3 regions of the Paenibacillus nuruki genome follow, and region 3 is predicted to be linked to each of the others. Evidence: riboswitches for the same ligand, from Rfam matches in the RefSeq annotation. Region 3 holds a riboswitch; each other region holds the start of a gene.

What was found. A riboswitch is a leader RNA that binds a small molecule or an ion and turns the genes downstream of it on or off. The one in region 3 is predicted to bind cyclic di-AMP.
Region 1: linked by a shared signal. The riboswitch ahead of RCP16_RS19700 (hypothetical protein) and the one ahead of kdpF (K(+)-transporting ATPase subunit F) in region 3 are both predicted to bind cyclic di-AMP.
Region 2: linked by a shared signal. The riboswitch ahead of RCP16_RS18670 (resuscitation-promoting factor) and the one ahead of kdpF (K(+)-transporting ATPase subunit F) in region 3 are both predicted to bind cyclic di-AMP.

The regions. Positions count from the first base shown of each region.
Region 1 covers NZ_OY725677.1:4,429,066-4,436,850, reverse strand. Annotated here, with positions in the region: gene RCP16_RS19730 (DinB family protein) at 1-488, opposite strand, end outside; gene RCP16_RS19725 (sodium-dependent transporter) at 519-1,886, opposite strand; gene RCP16_RS19720 (GNAT family N-acetyltransferase) at 1,997-2,554, opposite strand; gene RCP16_RS19715 (hypothetical protein) at 2,554-3,090, opposite strand; gene RCP16_RS19710 (hypothetical protein) at 3,090-3,413, opposite strand; gene RCP16_RS19705 (oxidoreductase) at 3,464-4,180, opposite strand; gene RCP16_RS19700 (hypothetical protein) at 4,275-4,670, opposite strand; cyclic di-AMP (ydaO/yuaA leader) riboswitch at 4,791-4,984, opposite strand; gene RCP16_RS19695 (hypothetical protein) at 5,378-5,836, shown strand; gene RCP16_RS19690 (universal stress protein) at 5,878-6,537, shown strand; gene RCP16_RS19685 (GNAT family N-acetyltransferase) at 6,643-7,491, opposite strand; gene RCP16_RS19680 (SDR family oxidoreductase) at 7,720-7,785, shown strand, end outside.
Region 2 covers NZ_OY725677.1:4,210,363-4,218,147, reverse strand. Annotated here, with positions in the region: gene RCP16_RS18680 (HD domain-containing protein) at 1-431, shown strand, start outside; gene RCP16_RS18675 (TatD family hydrolase) at 479-1,246, shown strand; cyclic di-AMP (ydaO/yuaA leader) riboswitch at 1,442-1,665, shown strand; gene RCP16_RS18670 (resuscitation-promoting factor) at 1,989-3,107, shown strand; gene rnmV (ribonuclease M5) at 3,300-3,848, shown strand; gene rsmA (16S rRNA (adenine(1518)-N(6)/adenine(1519)-N(6))-dimethyltransferase RsmA) at 3,850-4,734, shown strand; gene veg (biofilm formation stimulator Veg) at 4,841-5,116, shown strand; gene ispE (4-(cytidine 5'-diphospho)-2-C-methyl-D-erythritol kinase) at 5,336-6,190, shown strand; gene purR (pur operon repressor) at 6,361-7,197, shown strand; gene spoVG (septation regulator SpoVG) at 7,393-7,689, shown strand.
Region 3 covers NZ_OY725677.1:1,988,372-1,996,156, reverse strand. Annotated here, with positions in the region: gene RCP16_RS08655 (YwqG family protein) at 1-89, shown strand, start outside; gene RCP16_RS08650 (histidine phosphatase family protein) at 197-793, opposite strand; gene RCP16_RS08645 (DUF4177 domain-containing protein) at 1,027-1,230, shown strand; gene RCP16_RS08640 (SMI1/KNR4 family protein) at 1,439-2,989, shown strand; gene RCP16_RS08635 (carboxypeptidase regulatory-like domain-containing protein) at 3,169-4,530, shown strand; cyclic di-AMP (ydaO/yuaA leader) riboswitch at 4,833-5,036, shown strand; cyclic di-AMP (ydaO/yuaA leader) riboswitch at 5,098-5,280, shown strand; gene kdpF (K(+)-transporting ATPase subunit F) at 5,529-5,609, shown strand; gene kdpA (potassium-transporting ATPase subunit KdpA) at 5,629-7,299, shown strand; gene kdpB (potassium-transporting ATPase subunit KdpB) at 7,375-7,785, shown strand, end outside.

The sequences.
Region 1 (7,785 bases), 2.4 Mb from region 3:
CCTCCACCTGGTGGTGGCCATGCGCCAAACAAGCGACGTAACAATACAATTTCACCCAAATGATACGTATTATGAGAAGCAATATTACGCAACAATCCAGCAGCCGTTTCGCCCGGGAAATAGACTAATGGTTGTTCCAAATTCATTGTACGCGCTAATTCACACGCATAATCAATCCCTTGAAGAAAACGATCCAAAACATCTTGCCATGTCGCTTCATCCACTGCTTGTACTTCAGTCGGCCAGCTTTCACTAACATTCGCAGGCATTTGAGGCTTTTCACCTTTAAGATGCGTTAACATGAAGTCTTGCCAGTAATTCATATGACTAATTAACTGGTAAATGGTATATGGAGAATTCTCCAAAGATCGACCTGATAGTTCTAAATCGATATCTGATAAAGCACGTGCAATCGGCAAATGCCCTCTTTCTCCGATCAAAGATTGCACTAACGCTTTGGAAAAAGCTTCTTGTGAAGAAATAGTCATGAGAGTGCTCCTTTGATTGTTGTATTCAGGTTATTCTGGTTGGATAATCCCTACCGAATATAAGAAAATCAGAATAATTAAGATCGGTGCCACATAACGTAGAATAAACATCCATGTGTCGTACCAGAAGCCAGATATTCCTGCTTCTTCTCCTGCACGTTTCCATGCATATCCTGTAAAGATCGTGACAATAAATCCACCTACAGGCATCAAAATATATGAAGTCACAAAGTCGAATAGATCAAAAATACTTTTGCCATCTAATGAAATAAAGCTAAGCACACCGCCTACAGATAATGCAGCAGGTACACCTAGTATAAAAGAAAACACACAGACGAGAATAGCTGCTTTTTTACGAGACCAATTCCATTGTCCCATCGCATAAGCTACAGGTACTTCGAGAATAGAGAAGCACGAAGTGATTGCCGCAATCGCGAGCAATAAGAAGAATAGACCTCCAAAAAAAGCACCTAAAGGCATTTGTGCAAAAGCAGCAGGTAAAGCCATAAATGCTAGCCCTACACCTTGATCTGGTTTTAATCCATAAGAGAATACGGTTGGGAAAATAATTAATCCTGCTAAAAGTGCATAGAATAAATCGCCTGCGCCGATCGCAAGCGCTGCTTTACCTAAAGATTGCTCTTTGCGTACATAAGAACCATACGTTAACATACAACCCATCCCTAGAGATAAAGAGAAGAATGCATGTCCTAATGCTGTTAAGATCGAAGCTCGGCTTAATTTAGAAAAATCAGGTGCTAAGAAAAATTCTACCCCTGCTCCTGCGCCAGGTAACGTCAATGAACGGAACATTAAGATGAGCAAAATCACCAGAAATCCTGGAATCAGAATCTTGTTGTACTTCTCAATTCCACCCGATATCCCTTTAGCAATAACAATACCTGTAATTAGCATCACAACTGCTTGCCAGAATAACGGTGCATATCCACCTGCAAAATTCGTAAAGGCTGCTGTAAAATCAGTATTCACATCAGATAGACTACCGCTAAAAGATAAAACGGTATAATGTAATGTCCATCCTGCAACAACACCGTAATAACACATAATTAGAAATGATGTAACAACAGGAACAGTACCAATCCATTTCCAATGCTTCTTCCCTGTAATGTTGAAAAGCGAAGCCGCAGCATTACCCCGTCCACTTCGACCAATAGCCATTTCTGCTAATAAAATCGGTAGACCTACTACAATCAGACAGATAATAAACATCAGGAAAAAGGCAGCTCCACCGTATTTACCTGTGATATACGGGAACTTCCACATATTTCCTAACCCTACTGAACTACCAATTGCTGCTAAAATAAACCCGCTTGTTGAAAAGCGTTCGATCTTGCCGCTGCCTGTACTTGATGAACCTGAACCTTCTTTTTGTGCCATAGGTATACTCCTTATGAATAAAGTGAATTATGCCTATGTTACACAAAACGTTATATCTTGTCCATGAAAAGAAAGTAACAATTTGAAAAAAGTCAAAAAGGGCTACTTTTTCATTGATTATTAAAGCAATAAGACAGCAATTGTTGCTGATCTTCGTCGGTGATTTCCTGCTGACTGTACTGGTTGTCTGTATATTGTGACAATACATGATTCCAGAATGATTGAGCATGGCTATTTCGTGAGGAGGCATTGGTCTGTAGCTCCCAATCCCCTTTATATTGGTCAAAAATGTGACTAGCGGCTTGACGGGCAACGCCTTGTCCACGAAATGGACGTATCACAAAAAACTCATTTAAATAATACTGCGCCTTAGAACCATCCGGTAAATAAGGAGCCGTCGCTATTAACGCAAAGCCAGCTGGTACGCCATTCACACGAATAATCCACGGATAAAGAACGCCTGGATGTCGCCACCAGATCAGAAAAACATCGCTTTGTTGATGAAGAGTCGCATATTCTTCTTCGTCAAAAACACCTTGTGAATTCGGCAATCGTTCCCAAATCTCTGACAGATCATACAGATAATAAGGATACATATTGCAAATGATATGCGCTTCTTCTTCACGGCAAAGAGTGATCTGGATAAGGTCTGTATGATTATCGCTCATTACGTTCCCCTTTCAGAATGCTCTTCTGGATTGAGTCGCCATTCGATGATCAAATAATCGCTATATTCCCGCCGTATAGTGGCTCCACAGCGGTCGATATAGGTGTGACGTAATTTAGCATAGGAACGTTCGCTTTTGAATAGATGAGCAGAAAGTAAACGGTAGCCTTGAGTGGTTAACGTATCTCGCAATACCGTAATAACAGGAACGGCTAATTTCAAATCTTGATAATTAAAATAAATCTGAAAATCACTAATATAGACAGCATCAAGCCCTTGTGTGATTTCATGAGGATCATCGTCTGATTCGGTAGGCTTGGATGCTTGCGAATACGTCACTTTCAAATAGCCGATCAATACCATCGACACAGGAGACTCAGGCTGATCGATAGCTGGAGATGTAGAAGGTTCTACTGCATGTACATAGATATTGAAGCTATGCGAGTGAGGTTCAAAAGCGATATAAAATTCGCCAATCTCACTGCTGGATAAAGGGATATACCCATCTGGTATAGAGTATGTCTGCTCATTATTCATTATTTTTGTAGAAACTGAATCGTAAACTGAATCGCTTCTAACGCTTCTTGTACAAACGCTTTATTTTCTTTTTCCCATTCATTTGGATCATCCATAAAAGAGTCATCTAACCATTCTTCTAATCCAGTCGCTATTTTACGGCGCTCATTCGGTTGTGCTGGAGCTTTACCACGTAATGCTTGGATTGCACTGCGCATCACTTTGCAGGAAGATTGGATAAATGGATAATCGTCTTTATCCCATGCTTTGGCATTATCCATATCGTAAAAAGAAATCCATTTTTCGATCGTTGAAGCTGCTTGCTTGGGTTCTAATTGAGGCATATTATAATTCTCCATTTCTATAATTGAACTAATACGTACGAATGATGACGTCAACTCCGTTTTTTAGTAGAAGCAGTCGTAGGTTGTGATTCATCGGCAATCCGCTGCAAACGATCTGAAAGATACACATGCGACCCGGGTTTGGCCGTCTGTGCAATTCGATACATCGCTAGAGCGACTGCACTTGCTTCTATTCCCCGATATTTACGAAGAGGGCCCACCATAAGGAAAGATAATGCCTGAGAGATGACAGTGCCAAATTGCTCGCCTGCACGGCTATCTTTACGCTTACCAAGCAATAAAGATGGACGAATCAACGACAACGAGGTATATCCAATCTGTTGTAATCGCTGTTCCAGTTCTCCTTTGATCCGTGTATAAAAGATACTGGACTTCGGATCGGCTCCCATAGAACTGATAACGATAAACTGTTTGGCTCCTTGCTCATACGCCATCTGCGCTACCGCAAATGGATAAATAACATCAATTTCGATCATCTGCTTCTGTGTTCCTGCTTGCTTAATCGTTGTTCCCAGACAACAGAATACATCATCTGCTTTCATATCCGCTCGATAATCTTGCAATTTATTGTAATCCACCACAACCTGTTGCAACTTCATATGTTGCAGTTGTTGCACAGGTTGGCGGACAAGAGCAATCACTTGAGTGTATTCTGTACTTTCTAATAACTGGCGCAGCAACTTTTTGCCTACTAGACCTGTGGCTCCTGCGACTAATGCTGTTTTACCGATCACGATCATCTCCATTTCTGCGCATCGCCTTGATTCCCTATCTTCTTCATTATCAAGATATCATCAGCAAATTGCAAAATAAAATGAGCGATCGATCTACAGCCCCTTTTTATAACAAAAAGGAAGCACTGCTCCCATTCGTATGAATAATGTAATCGGCGCCCAGTCCACGATAAATCAATCGGGATTGGTTGCCTTCTGTAATAACATAGAGTTGCTGTGATGACCATGTTCGGCAGATCTGGATATAACGACAACAGAGCGGTAGACTGCGTTCAAATAAATAAATTTTGCCAATCTTCAACTCTGGAATCCGCCATAACTCTTGTCGCTGTGTGTCGATCACCAGCACATGTTCAATCCCCATTTTCTGATATCGAAGTTGATCGGCTTGACTGTTCACGATCACTGCAAATGGAATCTTTTTTACTTTTAACAATTGCATAAATTGCTCCCCTGCTACAGTAGCCGGTGATACCAGTACAAATTCCTGCTCATATTCCATCCTTGTTCGCGCTCCTCCACCCATTGTAGACAACAAAAAAAAGCCGTTAGAAGAGGACCTCTTCATCAGCTTCTAAGACAAGTGCCTGCGGCATCTTATCATGGCGTAGTTGATTATTGTCGTCTCTCTTATTGCAGCTTACGAGGTTAGCTGACGGATTCGGAAGTAAGAGTCTCCCTACAGAGTTATCGGTCTTCACCAACTGCTCTGATTCACCCCTGAATAGCTCACTAGCATAGTGTCTATTCTTATGGTTCCCCCGCTGATTGAAAGGTCTATTGATACCCTTTTCAGCCATTAAGCTGTAATGAACTTGAAAGAAATCATACGCCCGCTCTTTTCGTTTGTAAAGCAGTACTGAAGCTCGCTATATTCGGATATAGAGCAATCCAGTCGATTGTAGGGTTCTAATGTTCTATTTCCTTCATCTAGCGCTGTTTTACTTTCTTTTACAGGATAAATGGATAAACTGGCGCATTGATGAGTATACAAGACATTACCGTATGAATGAATAGAATGAATCCGATTACATGGTTGTTTTCACAGATATATGATCTTTTTAATACTCAGGTCTGATTTTACTTCTTTCTCTGAGCGGACTATGATTGCTAACAATATCTGACATCAAGTATACCGTTATAGACAGATACACGGATCGTGATTGGATTAGGCAAAGAAACATCATATTAAAGGAGTGTAGATTTTTGATGAGTCTGTTATCGGCCATTTCACCTGTTACTCATGCGGCATCCACTAGCAATACATCTGTCCATGTTATTCATTCTATTGAAGTATTTCAGTATGATAATCGCTGTCTAGCCTTACCTGAAATGGATGGCTATCTGCACTGCGGGCTGTTAAAAATCGCAAGTCATGGAGTTACAGGCTGGGCGGAATATTCATTTACAGATCAAGTTCAGCATCTGGATCTGGTGAAATGGAGTCGAGTATTTACATCACTCAAAAAATGCCCTCTAGATCAAGCACTCTCTCATATCGATCAGCAGCAACAGAATTGGGGAAGTGTACGTAGTCAGGTTGCTTTAGAAGCATTGACTGAACTGCGGATTCGACTACAAGATTCACCTGATGTGTGGACATCGTCAGATGCGCTTATTAATCATGCTTTTTTGTTAGATTACACCATCGCTTATTATTCCTTTTGAACAATTCTGGTTAATGGATCATAACTACGAAATAAAGGAGTGTGCCTTTCTTGAATTCTGAAAAAATTATGGTGTGTGTGTATTATGGGCCCAATGGAGAACGATTGATCAGGCGTGGTATTCATTTATCTCAATTGATTCAGTCCCCACTCTGTGTACTCAGTGTGATTGATCACCCGATCGATGAGATGGATCAGCAAGAAGAGAAATATGTAGAGGCATGGCGCAAATTGACCGAAGAAGCAGGAGGTACATTTGTCCTTTTAGAAAGTCATGGACAAGAAGCTGCTGATATTATTGCTTCAACTGCTCAAAAGCATGATGTGACGCAATTGATTATTGGACAATCTGCTCAGACACGCTGGCAAGAAATCATGAAAGGTTCTATCGTGAATGATCTATTGGAAAAGTTGGGAGCGATTGATCTACATATTGTAGCCGTACAGCGGATGCAAGCGCAGTTAGAAGAAACGCATGAAGAAGGTGTAGATGTAGAAGTCGTTCAGACCCCACGCGGCTATGAAATCGCCTATGAGACACATGGTCGACCGATCGTGATCGAAGGTATCTTTTTCAAAGACATGCATACTGACTTTGATAATGGATTATTGAAGCTATGTATTAACGGAGAATATCAGTATCTGAAAGTATTTAAAGGCAAATTAATGGATGAACTTGTGCTAGAACCACAATCGCTGTGATCTAGTCCAAGAGGATAATGATAATGCCTACCGAAAATAACCTGTAGCCCTCTAAAAAGAAGGGGTTGCAGGTTATTTGACACTATTGCTATAAGAAAAGCATGTTTATTTTGAGATTAAAGGAGGATCTAACACATCGCGAAAGCGAATATCAATCACTTTTCCTTTGATCGCAAAGCCAACATTACCATAGGTCTGATTCGAAGAAATTTGCGTCTGATCTGTATATAACATCGCTCGTCTTCCCTCTTCATGCAGTACACCGCATATCGCTGCAATAATCGCTTCGGCATAACCTTGATCTCTATGATGAGGTGGCGTATAGACACCATTAATTCGTGCATAACGAGGAGAACGATGCGCAATACTTGCAGTAGCCACAGGTTGCCCATCGACTATCCACAAGTATGTATTTCCACTTCCTACTGCACGAGCCGCTGCATGTGCATAATCTTTGGCTGCAATCTCAACACCGAATTCTTCATCTGCAAATTCGCACATATATTGTGCAATTACATCTATATGCTCAAAAGCAGGCTTGATCATTTCACCAGCAATATGACTAAGCGATCTGACTTTGGTACAACTATGTGACTCAATACTGGCATGAAAACGACTATAGATCTTATTCACATCTTGATACGATGCTGCGAATAATTCAGCAACCGCTGGATCTCCAGTAATTCCGCAGAGAACAGGATGCTGATTGCGATATAAATGATGAACTAATTCCTGTATTAATAGACGTCTGGCTTGTATTGCAGGTATAGGAGAAATCCATAACCATGCATTATGACCGGGTGACTGAGCAAATATCGCCCGATGATCTTCTGTTTTGAGCAGCATAGCCTCAGGTGAATCGATAATATGATGAATCAGATTGTAAGGAACCTCATCTGCCAGAAAAAACTCTTGCTTCAATACCTCATCATCTGGATCAAATACTTGCCACATTTTCAAATCCTCCTGCCAATGTTGCTTCATGACTTAAGCACACTATACCATACAAACCGGATGAGAAAGACTTGAAATCCCCTTTTTAAACCTTAAAAAGATATTATTATTTATTTTAAAATATTCTTTTCAAAGTATAAGCTTTCTCACTGTGCTTCCTACATAGACATGATAATGTTGACGTATTCCCTTCCACTATCTCATATCAATAAAGGAGTTTATTGAATTATGAAAACAGGATTCGTTGTCATTACAGGTGCATCATCAAGTATAGGAGAAGCCACAGCTCAACTT
Region 2 (7,785 bases), 2.2 Mb from region 3:
CAAGGGAAGACGATGATATTTTGGCAGATGTATGTCATCGTTTTATGCAGCGTAAGTTGTATAAATATGTAGAGACAGATCTAATTGATAAGCAGACGATTAGCAGTATACGTAGTGAATTTGCTAGAGTAGGATTACATCCTGATTATGATCTAGAAATCGATTTTCCCACCGATCTTCCTTATGATGTATTTCGTCCAGGTGATCCTAAAAAAGAAAAACAAATTCTATTATTAGATCGTCAAAACCGAATCCAAGAAATATCAGAAGTATCGGATATTGTACGTTCGATTAGCGGGATTCATCGCGGTCGATATCATCTCTATTATCCGCAAGATAAGTTGGAGAAAGTTATTCATCAATTATCCGAAGAAGTGGCAGCGATATTTGAAAACAAAATTAATCCGCCACAGATGGAATTTGAAATATAAGATTAACGAAAAAAGAACGAGAAACAGAGAAGGAGTGAGAAAAGTATATGTTATTTGATACACATACTCATTTGGATTCGATCGAATTTGCCGATGATCGTAAAGAAGTGATTGAGCGTGCTTATGCACAAGGGGTAACCCGAATGATCAATGTAGGATTCAACCGTGAAACGATTCCCACCACGATGGAATTAGTCGAAAGTTATGAATTTATATATGCGGCTATTGGCTGGCACCCTGTAGATGCGATTCATATGCAACCTGGAGATCTGGAATGGATCGAATCGCTATGCAAACATGAAAAAGTAGTAGCGATTGGTGAGATTGGTCTGGATTATCATTGGGATACTTCACCGAAAGAAGTGCAGCATAAAGTATTACGTGAACAAATCGGTCTAGCACGTTCGATTAATATGCCAATTGTTATCCATAATCGTGATGCTCATGAAGATATTGTTAAGATTTTGCGCGAAGAAAAAGCACATGAAGTTGGAGGGGTTATGCACTCCTTTTCAGGTAGCTGGGAAACGGCTAAAATGTGTCTCGATATGGGCTTTCATTTATCGTTTGGAGGACCGATTACTTTCAAAAATGCGAAGCAACCTAAAGAGGTGTTACAACAGGTTCCAATGGACCGTCTTTTGCTTGAAACAGACTCCCCATTTTTGACACCACATCCTTATCGTGGAAAACGAAATGAGTCCGGTTATGTGACACTTGTAGCAGAAGCTGCTGCTGCGCTAAAAGGGGTATCACTGGAAGAAATTAGTACAATTACAACTAAAAATGCACTGGAACGATTTGGCATTCGGTGAAAAAGAGAGTAAATCACGCAAAAAACAGCGTTAAACGGATATATGAATAAATTATAACCAAAAAACAAGAGAATATGACAACTTTTTAACCATTTATTCAGAAAAACGTGCTTGCTGGTCGCTTTACATGAGGGTTGGGTTCGGGATATTATTTCATCAGTGATTTAATCTTGCTGTTATTACGCAAGATTCCATGATTCGGTCTCGCTGAGTTTCCTGCATAGGAAAACGGGGGAACCAACATATGTCTTCAAGCCATTATTATCAGAATACCGAAGTCATTATGTATGATTCCTTTTACAGGGTCTATGGGGTGAATTGGAGGTACTCGCGCCATGAGCGGAGGAGCCTTCAAAGGGCAAGAAATATGATGTGTCCGAATCCGACAGCTAACCCCGTAAGCGATGCAGAGGCAACCTCGTATTTTCTAACGTTTTCCGAACTGTATTTAGATACGTCGGAAGCCAAGGAAAAGTTGCTTTGCTCTTTTCCAGAGGCTTCTTTTGTTTTGGGCTAAACGAAAAGATTCAGAGAATACGATATTTGAAATTTGATCTTTCAGATATTAGGTGTGTCCCTTAGACTGACCATGGCGCAGGCATTTTTGAACATCACGAAAGATTATCACACAGATTTGGTAATCTTATGCTTACGATCAGCCTGTGAAAATTCTGTTATATAGTCGCGTCATATACAATTACGTCACAGCTAGACGGCGAGACTATGAAGGAGGACGGAAGAAGTGGCAATTGCTCCTTTCGAAAAAACCCATGGTTCGCGCTCATCCAGCATGTCTTACGCGCTGAGTTGGAAGCAACAAAACCTACGCTATGTATTGTGGGCTGCATTATTAGTGATCGCTCTTGCAGCGATGCTATTGTCCCTACTTTATAATCAAGCGGGTAAAAATATTTCTGTAGTCATTGACGGCAAAGCACAAACCGTGGAAACACGTAAATTGATGCTTTCTCAACTGCTTGATGAAAATCAAATTAAAGTGGCACCACAAGATAAAGTATCTATGCCTATGAATGGCGCGCTTCAGGATGGGGACAAAGTTTATATTAACCATGCGGTTGCAGTAAACATTACGGCAGATGGTGGAACCAAGAAAATTTATACCACCTCTAAAACAGTTGGTAACACATTGGAGCAGGCTGGGTTAACACTGTCAGGTGAAGATCAATTAACACCTGCGATGGAATCTTCAGTTCATGACAATATGGATATCAAGATTGTGCGTACCAAATCATTTGTAGCGAAAAAAGTAGTCAAGATTCCGTATCAAACGGTTAAGAAAACCGATGGTTCTATGCTTGAAGGTAAAACCAAGTTAGTGCAAGGCGGTCAAACAGGTAAAGTGGTTCAATACATCGAGAAAGTATACGAAGATGGAGAATTCGTCTCCAAACGTATGGTTGATAAAAAAACAACCGCAAAAGTAAAAGATAAGATTGTAGCTATTGGTACCAAAAAAGAGGAGCCTAAACTTCTCGCAGCTGCTTCTTCTAGTGGAGGATCAAGTAATAGTACTTCCAAAGCAGGTGTAGATTTCTCTTATGCGAAAGTACTGAACAATGTATCTCTAACTGCTTATTCGTCTCAAGAACCTGGTCTAGGTACAGTGACTGCTTCGGGAGCACGTGTAACAGAAGGTCGTACGATTGCAGTCGATACGAGTGTCATTCCTATGGGATGGTGGGTATACATTGAAGGCATTGGCTTCCGCCGTGCTGAAGATACCGGTAGTGCTATTAACGGTAATAAAATCGACGTGTATATAGACAGCTTGAGCCAAGCGAGAGCATTTGGACGCAAATCCGGTTACACTGTATATGTAATTGGCCCGGTTAAACCCTAGAGAGGGTGTTGATTGGGATAGCACCATTGCTTAAGCCCAGTCATCTGTTATATGATATAAATAATATTAACTATGAGCGTGCATAAAGAAAACAAAAAGAAGAGGATAAATCCTCTTCTTTTTGTTCTGTTAAGATGAATATCGAACAGATTATCTTATCATTTAGAGAGTGAAGGGAAGCGTACAATCAACGTGATTAAAGAAGTGATTGTTGTGGAAGGACGAGACGATACCGTAGCGATTAAAAGAGCTGTAGACGCAGATACGATCGAGACAGGCGGCTCAGCTATAGGTGCTCATGTGATTCGTCGTGTAAAATTAGCTCAAGAACGACGCGGTGTAATTATATTAACTGATCCTGATTTTGCAGGTGAACGGATACGTAAGATCGTAGCGCAGAAAGTCCCTGGATGTAAGCATGCTTTTATCCCTGAAAGTGAAGCTACGCTCAAAGGTGATATCGGTGTCGAAAATGCTTCTCCAGAAGCTATTCGTGAAGCGTTGGCGCGTGTACACTCTGAGATGCCAGAAGCGGAAGTTCTGATCGATTGGGAAGATCTGATCATGACAGGACTTGTGATGCAACCTGATGCTGCGGAGCGACGAATGAAAATGGGCAATCTGCTCGGCATAGGTTATGGCAATGGAAAGCAGTTCCATAAACGTTTACGTATTTTTGGAATTAGCCGTGAAGAGTTTGCAACAGCACTCTCACAACTGGAAGCGGAGGAAGAACAATAATATGGATGAACGATTAGAAATAGCTACACCCAAACGCACCAAAGAAATTATTAATAAATATGGATTCTCGTTTAAAAAAAGCTTAGGTCAGAACTTTTTGATCGATTCCAATATTTTGAACAAAATTGTAGAAGCAGCTGAATTAACGCCTGAAAATGGAGCATTAGAGATTGGACCCGGAATCGGTGCATTAACCGAGCGTCTAGCTCAAGAAGCAGGTGCAGTCACAGCAGTTGAGATTGACCGTCGCTTGATTCCGATTTTGAAAGAAGTCTTAGAGCCTTATCCTCATGCTAAAGTACGTCATGATGATGTGCTCAAAGTCGATTTGCATCAATTGTTCCGTGAAGACTTCAGTGAAGTTGAAAAAGTCAGTGTGGTGGCTAACTTACCATACTACGTCACTACACCTATTGTGATGAAGTTGTTAGAAGAACGTTTACCGTTAGACAATATCGTCGTTATGATTCAAAAAGAAGTCGCTCAGCGCATGGCAGCCCCTCCTGGAGGCAAAGACTACGGAAGTCTTAGTATTGCTGTTCAATACTATTGCGTGCCTGAATTGATCTGTATCGTCCCTAAAACGGTATTTATCCCGCAACCGAATGTAGAATCTGCTGTCATTCGCTTGAAACTAAGGGATCGTCCGGCAGTTGAAGTCGAAGATGAAGCGTACTTCTTTGAATTAATGCAATCTTGTTTTGTACAGCGTCGCAAAACAATCGCCAATAACTTGCGTAGCCGTTATTTTGAAGGTGGCGATCGTACACAATTAGAGCAACTTTTGGCAGAAGCAGGAATCGAACCTTCTAGACGTGGAGAGACACTTAGTTTGCAAGAATACGCAACTTTGAGCAGTGTATTTTTGAGAGCAGGTATCCGTTGAAAAAATTCGTTGACAAGATAAAATTAATACTGCTATAATTTAATGTTCATTTGACAAACACTCTTTTCTTTGATATAATGAAGAGGGAAAGAGGTGGTTGTAGTCAATGGCTAACAATGCGCTTTTGGAAATCAAACGTAGTCTTGATGCTCATGTAGGGCACAAAATTACGTTACGTGCTAATGGTGGTCGTAAGAAGACCATCGAACGAACCGGAGTTTTGGAAGAGACCTACCCTTCTGTTTTTATTGTCAAGCTCGCTGAAGAGCATCAGACATTTGAACGTGTGTCTTACAGCTATGCCGATATATTGACAGATTCTGTGGAAGTCACCGTCTGTGATGACGATTGTCAGACACGAATCGAATATGTTGGGAATTGAATAACTGTTTTAGTATAAGACAGTCTTTATCTCCTTTCGGGGTAGAGACTGTTTTGTTTTGTGACTATATTTGATCTACATGAACGGAACCCGATACCCATATAATAGACTTTGTACGTCATTTTTTTTATAATATGGATTATTCGTAATGATAAGCACAGGAACCCGTACGCAGCGTATCAAATCGTTCGGATGGAATGTTGAGGGTGGAGGAACAGCATGAAGATATATGAAAAAGCGCCAGCAAAAATCAACCTGATGCTGGATGTGTTACATAAAAGACCGGATGGGTATCATGAGGTCGAGATGATCATGACAATGGTGGATCTAGCCGATCGCCTAACGATCACTGAATTGTCTCGAGATACGATCCAAATTTCTAGTCAAGCAGGATATATTCCTTTAGACGAGAAAAATCTGGCTTTTCAAGCTGCTCAAAAAATTAAAGCAAAATATAATATTAAGCAAGGCGTACATATTCATATCGATAAGCAGATTCCAGTTGCGGCTGGTCTAGCTGGAGGTAGCAGTGATGCTGCAGCAGCGCTTAGAGGATTGAATCGTCTCTGGAACCTCCAGATTCCCCATGAAGACATGATGGAGCTAGGTGCTTCTATTGGCTCTGATGTTCCTTTCTGCATCACAGGGGGGACAGCGCTCGCTACAGGACGTGGAGAGCTACTCACTCCACTGACCAGTCCACCAGATTGCTGGGTTGTGTTAGCGAAGCCACCTATTAACGTGTCTACTGCCGATGTATACGGACGGTTTCGTGCAGATAAGATCGCTAAGCATCCTTCTGCTCTAGAAATGCAAAAAGCGTTAGAAAACAAATCTTTTGATGAGATTTGTCATCAACTGGGTAACGTGTTGGAAGATGTTACTCTGACTCATTATCCGCAAGTTCAACAGCTCAAGCAGGCGATGATTCAGTTGGGAGCCGATGGTGTGCTTATGTCAGGAAGTGGACCCACTGTATTCGGATTGATCTCGCGCGAGTCCAAAGTAGCTCGTGTCTATAATGGATTACGTGGATTTTGCAAAGAAGTCTATGCTGTGCGGATATTAACTTAAATGATTTCAAATCGCAGTCTTTTTAACTCTAAATGGTGCTCGATGATAAGCCATAAGAGAAAAAGATTGCGATTTTCTTTTACAAACACGTACAAAAATGTTATATTCACTTTAATTATTCGGATTTAGGGTATAAAATGTCAATATTTTGTAGATAGCGAGGCGTTATGGTGAAAAAATTAAAGAGAAGCGCGCGGTTAGTTGAATTAACTCAATATTTAACTTCACGACCACATACGCTGATTCCATTAACCACTTTCGCTGATCGATACGGAGCGGCCAAATCATCGATTAGTGAGGATCTGACCATTATTAAAGAAGTTTTTGAAGAAGATGGTACGGGAGAATTATTAACACTTGCAGGAGCAGCAGGCGGAGTGAAATATATTCCAAAGCTGGCGAAAGAAAAAGCATTCTCATTTATGGAAGAAATCTGCGGTCAATTAGGACAACCGGATCGTCTGCTTCCAGGTAACTATATTTATATGTCTGATCTGTTAGGGCAACCTGCGATTTTGAATGAAGTAGGTAAGATTTTTGCTTCAGCTTTTGCAGATACGCCGATCGACGTCATTATGACAGTAGAAACCAAAGGAATTCCTTTGGCTCATGCTACAGGTACGCAATTGAATCTGCCGGTTGTACTGGTACGCCGGGATCATCAGATGACAGAAGGATCTGCGGTAAGTATTAACTATGTATCAGGTTCCCACAAGAGTCTGCATACGATGACATTGTCACGCCGCGCACTTAAAGAAAAATCACGTGTATTGATTATTGATGATTTTATGAAAGCTGGCGGTACTATTCAAGGTATGGTTGATCTTTTAGGAGAATTTAATGCAACGGTTGCTGGAGTCGGGGTGCTTTTAGAATCTGGTTCTGTCGACACGGATGATCGTCTGTGGGCAGATTATATATCACTTGCGAAAGTAACTGATATTGATCCTAAAAACAAAAAAATTACGGTACAACCTGGGAACTACTTTGAAAATGATTCTAATTAAGCTTTTCTGCCGATAATTTTCATTTTCGTAATGAGAACGAATATCATCAAAATCAGGTGAAAACGGTAGAAATCGAGCCTAAAGATAAATAAAATAAAAAAATATACAATTAATTTGGAGAAAAAAGAAGGAATTTGACTTCCATGTGTGGAATTACACAACCAAGTCTTGAATAGACAAAGGTGGTGAACACATATGGAAATAACGGATGTAAGACTCCGCCGAGTAAATTCCGAAGGCAGAATGAAAGCAATCGCATCCATCACAATTGATAGCGAATTTGTCGTTCATGACATTCGTGTAATTGATGGTAACAATGGAATGTTTGTTGCAATGCCAAGCAAACGGACACCTGATGGCGAGTTTCGCGACATCGCACATCCTATTTCTTCTGGAACTCGCGAGAAGATTCAGTTAGCTGTATTAGCTGAATATGAACGTGCAGGATTGGAAGAAGAAGCGATTGAAGAAGTGATTGAAGAAGGTGCTTAACGTTTACTTATTGGGGTTTGAAAGAAAAGGGAGCCACAGGGAGCTACATTGTGGCTCCCTTTTCTTTTTGTCTGGAATAAGATATATTCATTAAGG
Region 3 (7,785 bases):
ATGCGGGAGTCATTCATTTTTTTATCCGCAAAGAAGATTTGCTTCAGTTGAACTTTAAACGAACGTATTGTTCTGTCTATTCCAGCTAGAGAAGCTGTTGACGCTACTTTATATTATATTAGACATATTCAAATAGACTATCCCGTTCCTGAGTGTTTCTGAGGAAAAGGATAGTCTATTGAGGTTCAATCGTTATTTAATCGAATTGATTATGGGTTTGCTTTTTGTTGATCGGATAAGGAGATTGAACTGTTATTGCTTGAAAAACATGCAATTTCCCATTTTCCACTTGTCTCATTCGTGGGCCTTTGAAGCCACGTTTGACCAGTTGCTTACGCATATACAGCATTAATGCCCAATGACTCACGACAAGGATATGTTCTTCCTCTGAAGATAAAATCACATCTAGTGCACGATTAATACGTGCTTCGACTTCTCGGATCATTTTACGATATCTACGGCTTAGTAAAGGAGCCATTTTGAAAAGAACGCCCCATCCGATAAACGGAATACGTATATTCGTATTGAAGCTTGGAGGTGTGAGTTCACGCAACTCAGGCATTACTGTAATTTCGCCATCATAAATCGAACGTGCCGTTTTGATCGCACGCGGGAGATCGCTGGCAAAGCATTTTCCCCAATTGAATCCGCGCAAGTCTGTTGTACCATCATGGATATCCGCAATATCATATTCTTCAAGCCAAGCAATCAGTTCACTAACTGTGACAAACTGGCGAAGAGGAAATTCTTTATTTACTTTAAAATGGCGGACAAGTCCGATTGTCTTCGTCATGAGTCGTGTATAATTCCTCCAGAATAGTATGGTCTTTCTGTACCTGAACAAAAAATAAGTAGATAATTTTAGTTTAACATAGTCACGCAAGGACAGGGACGATATTCATTATTTATTTTAAAATAAAAGTACTGCCTTGCCAAATGACGTTTTGAAACCTGACACGTAATCGTGTATATTTAGTCATAAGCTTATAAATGAAGATTATGTTTGGTGATGAAAGGAAGAATACAATGAGTCAATGGGAATACCGTACAGTCAAATTACACACCGGAGGTTTCCTCGGTGGCAAAGTAGATGATGTCGAATTACAAGAGCAATTGAACGCCTATGGTTTTGATGGATGGGAGCTTGTATCGACATTTGATACCAGTCTGTCACAAGGTGGTTCACGAGAAATTATTTTGATTTTTAAAAGAAGTGCATTGCTTGATTAAGCCTGTAATTACATCTGTATTATGTACGTACAGATGTATACCTTTTTTTGGAAATGTTAATCGTTACCTTTAATATCGGTTAATACATATTATATTTGAGGTGAATCATGCTGCGAAATTAGGTATGCAGCATCAGCAACGGTATACTTTAATGAATGACGATGATGATAAGCACAAGGAAAGGCTCATCGAATAGGAGGAAACAACAATGATCGGAACATGGCTTGAAGAAATTAAATCCATATTACGACCAGAATTGAATAGTCTCGAAGAAGCGCTCAAAGCTTCTGCTGGAGATGAAGAAATAGAGCAAGCTGAAGCTACAATTGGTGTCTCTTTCCCTGATGATCTGAAAGAACTGTATCACATACACAATGGCGAGTCTCGTAGTGGACCGGGGTTCTTTTTTGGCTTGCAATTTTTGAGTCTGGAAGAGATGGTTAGCGAATGGAAAATATGGTCAGAGCTTGAACCGGAGTACCAGACGATGGGAGATCATTATTCGATTCCATCAGGTTGGATCAAAGAGCAATATATCAATCGTCACTGGATTCCTTTTTGTCATGATGGAGGGGGGAATCATCTAGGGATTGATTTGTCTCCTGCTGAACATGGAGTCGTTGGACAGGTAATTAATTTCGGACGTGATGAAGAAATGAAATATGTGATTGCGCGTAGTCTGGGCGAATTTATTCATTTTATGCGTGATACGGTTCGTCACGGAAATTATACGATTGAAGAAGATGATGGATTCAAATATTGGATGTATGGCCGTAATGAACAATCACGTATGTTGAAAGATGCTCAGGCCTATGCGCTTGCTGATCTACCCAAAGCCCATACGCCAGCTAATGAATCAGAAATACCGTTAAAAGAATGGTTTGAGCAGTTGGATGATAGCTGGCGAGACCGAATTATCAACAAATCCAATACCGTGGAAGAGTTCGCTCGTGCTCATCAAATCTTTTTGATTCGTGAACAACTAACGGATATCACACCACTAGAACGTTGTCATGAAGTGCGTGAATTGATTCTAAGTGTCAATGATATTCAAGATATCCGTCCGCTTGCGAATTGCCGTGAACTCAAAAAGTTATATCTTGTCCGTAATCCGATTCGGGATCTGACGCCATTACGTGGATTACCTTATTTGCAAATTGTGAATCTCGAAGGAACATTGATTGAAGACTTGGACCCTTTAGCCACATTACCGCATCTATGTAATCTAGATTGCACAGATACGCGTATTCAAGATTATACGCCTTTAGCCCAGATGAAGCAGTTGACTACACTTGCTCTTTCATCACCGTCACGTCAAGCGGTTCAAGCGTTATCTTCGATCACAGGACTGCGGGAATTGAAAGTATGCTCTCCTGGAGAATGGACAGCGGAGGACTGGCAACATATTAGTGAGTCGTTGTCTTTGCGCAAGCTTCATATCGAAGATGCTTATTTTGCTGATATGAGTTGTCTACAAGCTTGTGACCAATTGGAAATGCTGACCATTCATGATACACGTATCTCTGATATCTCAGCGATTGCCGATTTGCCTAATCTGAAGCAATTGGAACTGAACAGTGGATGCCAGATTAGCAATATTGAGACGGTTTCCAAATCGGTTTCACTTGAACAATTCAGCGGATCGTTTGCTCAATTTCAGTTGTTAAAAGATACATTCGCTCAATATGTGAAATTCCACAAAATTGTAGGCGAAATGACAGATGAAGAAGAAGAAATCTGGCATAGTCATATACGTTAATACGCTATATTTTGAATATAATATAAATCACAAAAAACTCTGTATCGCTAAAAAGATACAGAGTTTTTTTATTTTTTAATATTTTTTACCTAAAATGATAAAAATGTAGTTGACTATCAAATTTTATTTTAGGTATAATTTACTAATAAATAACATATATTTGAAAAAGTAGAGATATTTTGAAAACGAAATTAGTAGGTATAACAGCATTACTTGTGACATTAGGCTTAGGTTGGGGAGGAGTAACCACCCATGCACAGACTCCAGCAATACATAAAGATTTGGGGGTAACTACACCTCTAGTCCAAAATGTTGCGCCAAACAATGGATTGAACAACTCTAAAGATTTCTTGGCTATCCCAAAAAGTGAATTATCACAATCTATCACATTGCCGTCGTCTGCTCGTTCATTCAGTGCAGTAGCTGAAGATACGTATGGAACGAATACTACACCGGATCAAGCTTTGTTTATTCAGACAGGACAAGTCTATCAAGGTTACATTGCTGCTGAAGGAGAAAGTCGCTGGTTTTATACTCAAGTCACTAATCCAGCGAAACTGACTTCTTTTTTAAGTGTAGTCAACTCGGCTGCGGTTGATTATGATCTTTCACTGTATTATTTGAATGAAGAGACATCTGAGATCGAGCAGGTCGCTTTTTCTACCAAAGGTCCAACACAATATGAACAGCTTAGTCATATTGCCAAAGCAGGATATTATTTTATTAGAGTAAGTTCTTATCAAGGAGCAGATACCACTAATCCATTTACTGTATTTGCTGTCACTTCAGATAGTTATGATGCAAGCGAGCCTGATGATAATCCGTGGTTAGCCAAAGATAAAGGATCAGCACCTTTTGTCAGCACACAGAATATTGATAATCGTTTTGACGAGGATTGGACAAAAGTCACTTTGACAGCTCAATCCAAAATGAACCTTCGTCTAGACAACACATCTGCTTATGGAACGTATCAATTACAGTTATTTAATGCGAATCTGGTGAGTCAAGGAACACTGGCACAGAATACCAACGGTCAAGTCACACTACCTGCGGGAACGTATTATATTCAAGTCTTAGCACCTTCTACATTCGATCTAACGACTCCATACAAATTATCTGTTAATTATCAGACAGCAGATGTATCCAGAGTTGCGATCAGTAATATTACAACAGATGGTGGTGTCTATGGATTTATTAATTATGGACAAGGTAATAAGTGGCGTGTCAAAAACAATATTGTGATCTCAGGTCGTGCTTTTGATGCTACAGGCAATCCGGTAGCGAACGCTATCGTAACGACTAATATCACTACAATTCTCAATGGCAAAGTGATTCCCGGAACAGCTACGACAGATGCTTCAGGTAACTTTACAATGCCAGTCAATATTGATAATCCAGGAGTAGGACAATATACTTTCCAATCATCCAAATACAGACATTATTATGATATTGTCAGAATCCAATTTTTCAGCAACGGTAAGCCATTAAATTCAGACATTAGCACACTGTATCATTTCGCTTATGAAATCTACACAGGTTGACCATAATTTTAAAAATGATAGCATCTTGCGTAAAAAATGACATAACCGTTTTCAGAATCTGTTGTAAATGAATGATAAATGCGATGTAACAAGAGTGAAAAAGTAGAGAAACGATGAAAAAGAGAGAAAATAGGAGCCTGCGATAGATAACTTTTCAATAGTTATCTGAAAATGAAAGCTGTGATGATTCACAGCTTTTTTTGCGTCTTTTCTCAGCTTTACAGTTGACAAGGACAGGCGTATTATTCATTGCAGGCAGTTGATGAATACGATTCAGCAACTGATATAAATGAAGTTTCCAATGTTTTTGATCGCTGAGTTTTCGGTGCTAACCGAAAAACGGGGGAACCAAATTGCGATTTCACAAAACGGTGTGAGAGCCGGAATGTGAATCGTTGGGGTGAATCTGCATACTGACTAACCATGGTACAGTCAGACAATGCAGTAGGGCGACTCTCACCGCCCGAATCCGACAGCTAACCTCGTAAGCGTGGATAGGAGAGAAGTGTGAAGCTTGTGCCGATCTGACACAGTGTAATACGACTCTGTGTTTTTTGATATGTTAACAATGTCACAACGCTTAATTTTCATATGCATATGAAAAGCGGGGGAACCAATCGTTGATGAAGAGGACTGATAGGAAATGATCAGGATCTACACAACATGGGGTGAATTCCGGTATCTACCGGAACGGGCAATCTTCCAGCCCGAATCCGACAGCTAACTCCGTAAGCGTATAAGGGAGAACTCCTAACCAGCAACTCGGCAGGTACACGATAAGTGTGCGTGTTTGTAGAAGTCTGGGGAAAAGTTCTGCTTTTCTCCAGGCTTCTTTTTTTGTGCCTTTTTTAGCAAATCATAGTAACCAAAATGAATGCAGGGAGTTCTTCACATATGATGGATATATTAATGATTGGATTGGTTTTGTTGATTACTGTAGGGTTGAGCGGGTTGCTGCAATGGGCATCTGTAGCTATCGGAGAAAGAAGGAATGAGCGATGACTTGGCTGCTGTGGATTATTATTGGTGGATTAACCATTTATCTATGTTACGCATTAATTTATCCAGAAAAATTCTAATGGGTCAGGGGAGAACATCGTGAGTATCTTTTCATATATCGGAATTGCAGTCACTTTTATTATTGCTTTAATCATCGCTCGTCCAACCGGACATTATATTGCACATGCTTTTGACAATACACCCAATCGATTAGATCGTTGGTTTCATCCTATTGAAAAATGGATTTACAGGTTCGGTGGAATCAAAGGTGAAAATCAGACATGGAAGCAATATGCAGGAGCCGTATTGATCAGTAATACAGTCATCTTGCTTATCGCTTATGCGATCTTCCGTCTTCAACATGTATTACCTTTGAACCCAGCAGGCATTACGAATATGAGCCCTGATCTAGCGTTCAATACAGCGATTAGCTTTATGACGAATACCAATTTACAGCATTATAGTGGTGAAAGTGGTTTATCTTTATTTTCACAGATGACAGCGATTATCTTTATGATGTTTGTATCACCGGCAACAGGGATTGCGGTTGCGATTGCATTTATTAGAGGAATAACCGGTAAGCCACTAGGTAATTTCTTTACAGATCTAGTACGGGCAATTACACGCATTTTGTTACCTCTTACTTTTATTATGGCGCTTGTGTTTGTTGGATTAGGTATGCCGCAGACGTTGCATACTGTAGTGACAGCTCAGACATTACAAGGAACAGAGCAACAGATTGGTGTAGGTCCAATTGGATCATTTCTAGCGATCAAAGAATTAGGGAATAACGGTGGTGGCTATTTCGGAGCCAACTCTGCACATCCTTTTGAAAATCCAGGCGGATTCAGTAATATGTTGCAAATGCTGATGATGTTACTGGTTCCAATGTCATTACCATTTACGTACGGTAAAATGGTCGGCAACTCGAAGCAAGGCCGAGTATTATTCGTTTCGATGGTTATGATGTTTGTCGTGATGCTTAGTGTATCTCTTGCGAGTGAATATCAAGGAAATCCATTGATTAATCAATTAGGTATCCAGCACAATGCAGGATCGATGGAAGGTAAAGAAGTACGATTAGGCGAAGCTCAATCTTCGTTCTACTCTGTAGTTACTACCGCTTCAGAGACTGGTGCTGTCAATAACATGCATGATACGTTAACACCACTCGGTGGATTAATTGCACTAGGAAATATGATGCTAAATACAGTATTTGGCGGTTCAGGTGTAGGACTGTTGAATATTCTAATGTATGCCATTATTGCGGTGTTCTTATCCGGTCTTATGGTTGGACGCACACCTGAATTTCTCGGTCGCAAAATTGAAGGCAAAGAAATGAAATTGATTGCCGTCACATTACTTATTCAGCCTCTACTGGTCTTAGCGCCTACAGCGATTGCTTTAATGACGCAGGCAGATACGATTTCGAATCCGGGTTATCATGGACTGACTCAAGCGCTCTATGAATTTACATCATCAGCAGCGAATAACGGTTCAGGATTTGAAGGCTTGGGCGATAACACACCATTCTGGAATATCATGACAGGTGTTGTGATGTTTATCAGTCGTTACTTCTCAATGGTGACATTGTTAGCTGTTGCAGGCTCATTAATGGCGAAAAAACCTGTTCCAGAAACAAGCGGAACGTTACGAACAGATCAAGCGTTATTCGGCGGTATGTTTATTATTTCTGTTATTTTAGTCGGTGCGCTTACGTTTTTCCCGGTAGTTGTACTTGGACCTATTGCAGAAATGCTCACATTGTAAACAGCAACATCTTATCTTTTTCTATCAATATATAGTGCGTGTATACTACCAAACGCTAAGTGGAGGAACAATGTAATGAAAAGTAAATCATCAATGATGAGCCGGGACTTGATCTCCAAAGCTTTACAGCAGTCCGTGATCAAATTAAATCCTAAACTGATGGCACGTAATCCAGTAATGTTTGTAGTAGAAGTAGGCTTGATTATTAGTTTATTGTTAATTTTTGTCCCTAATGCTTTTGGCGACTCGGTTTCAACAGGATTTAATATTGCTGTCGCTATTATTCTTTTGTTCACGATACTATTTGCGAACTTTGCAGAAGCATTGGCGGAAGGACGAGGTAAAGCTCAAGCCGATTCCATGAAAAATACGCAAAAAGAAATTATTGCGAATCGGATCGAAGGCGAGCAGATTGTCGCTGTATCTTCCACTCAACTACGTAAAGGGGATATCGTCAAAGTGGTACAGGGCGAAATGATTCCTGGA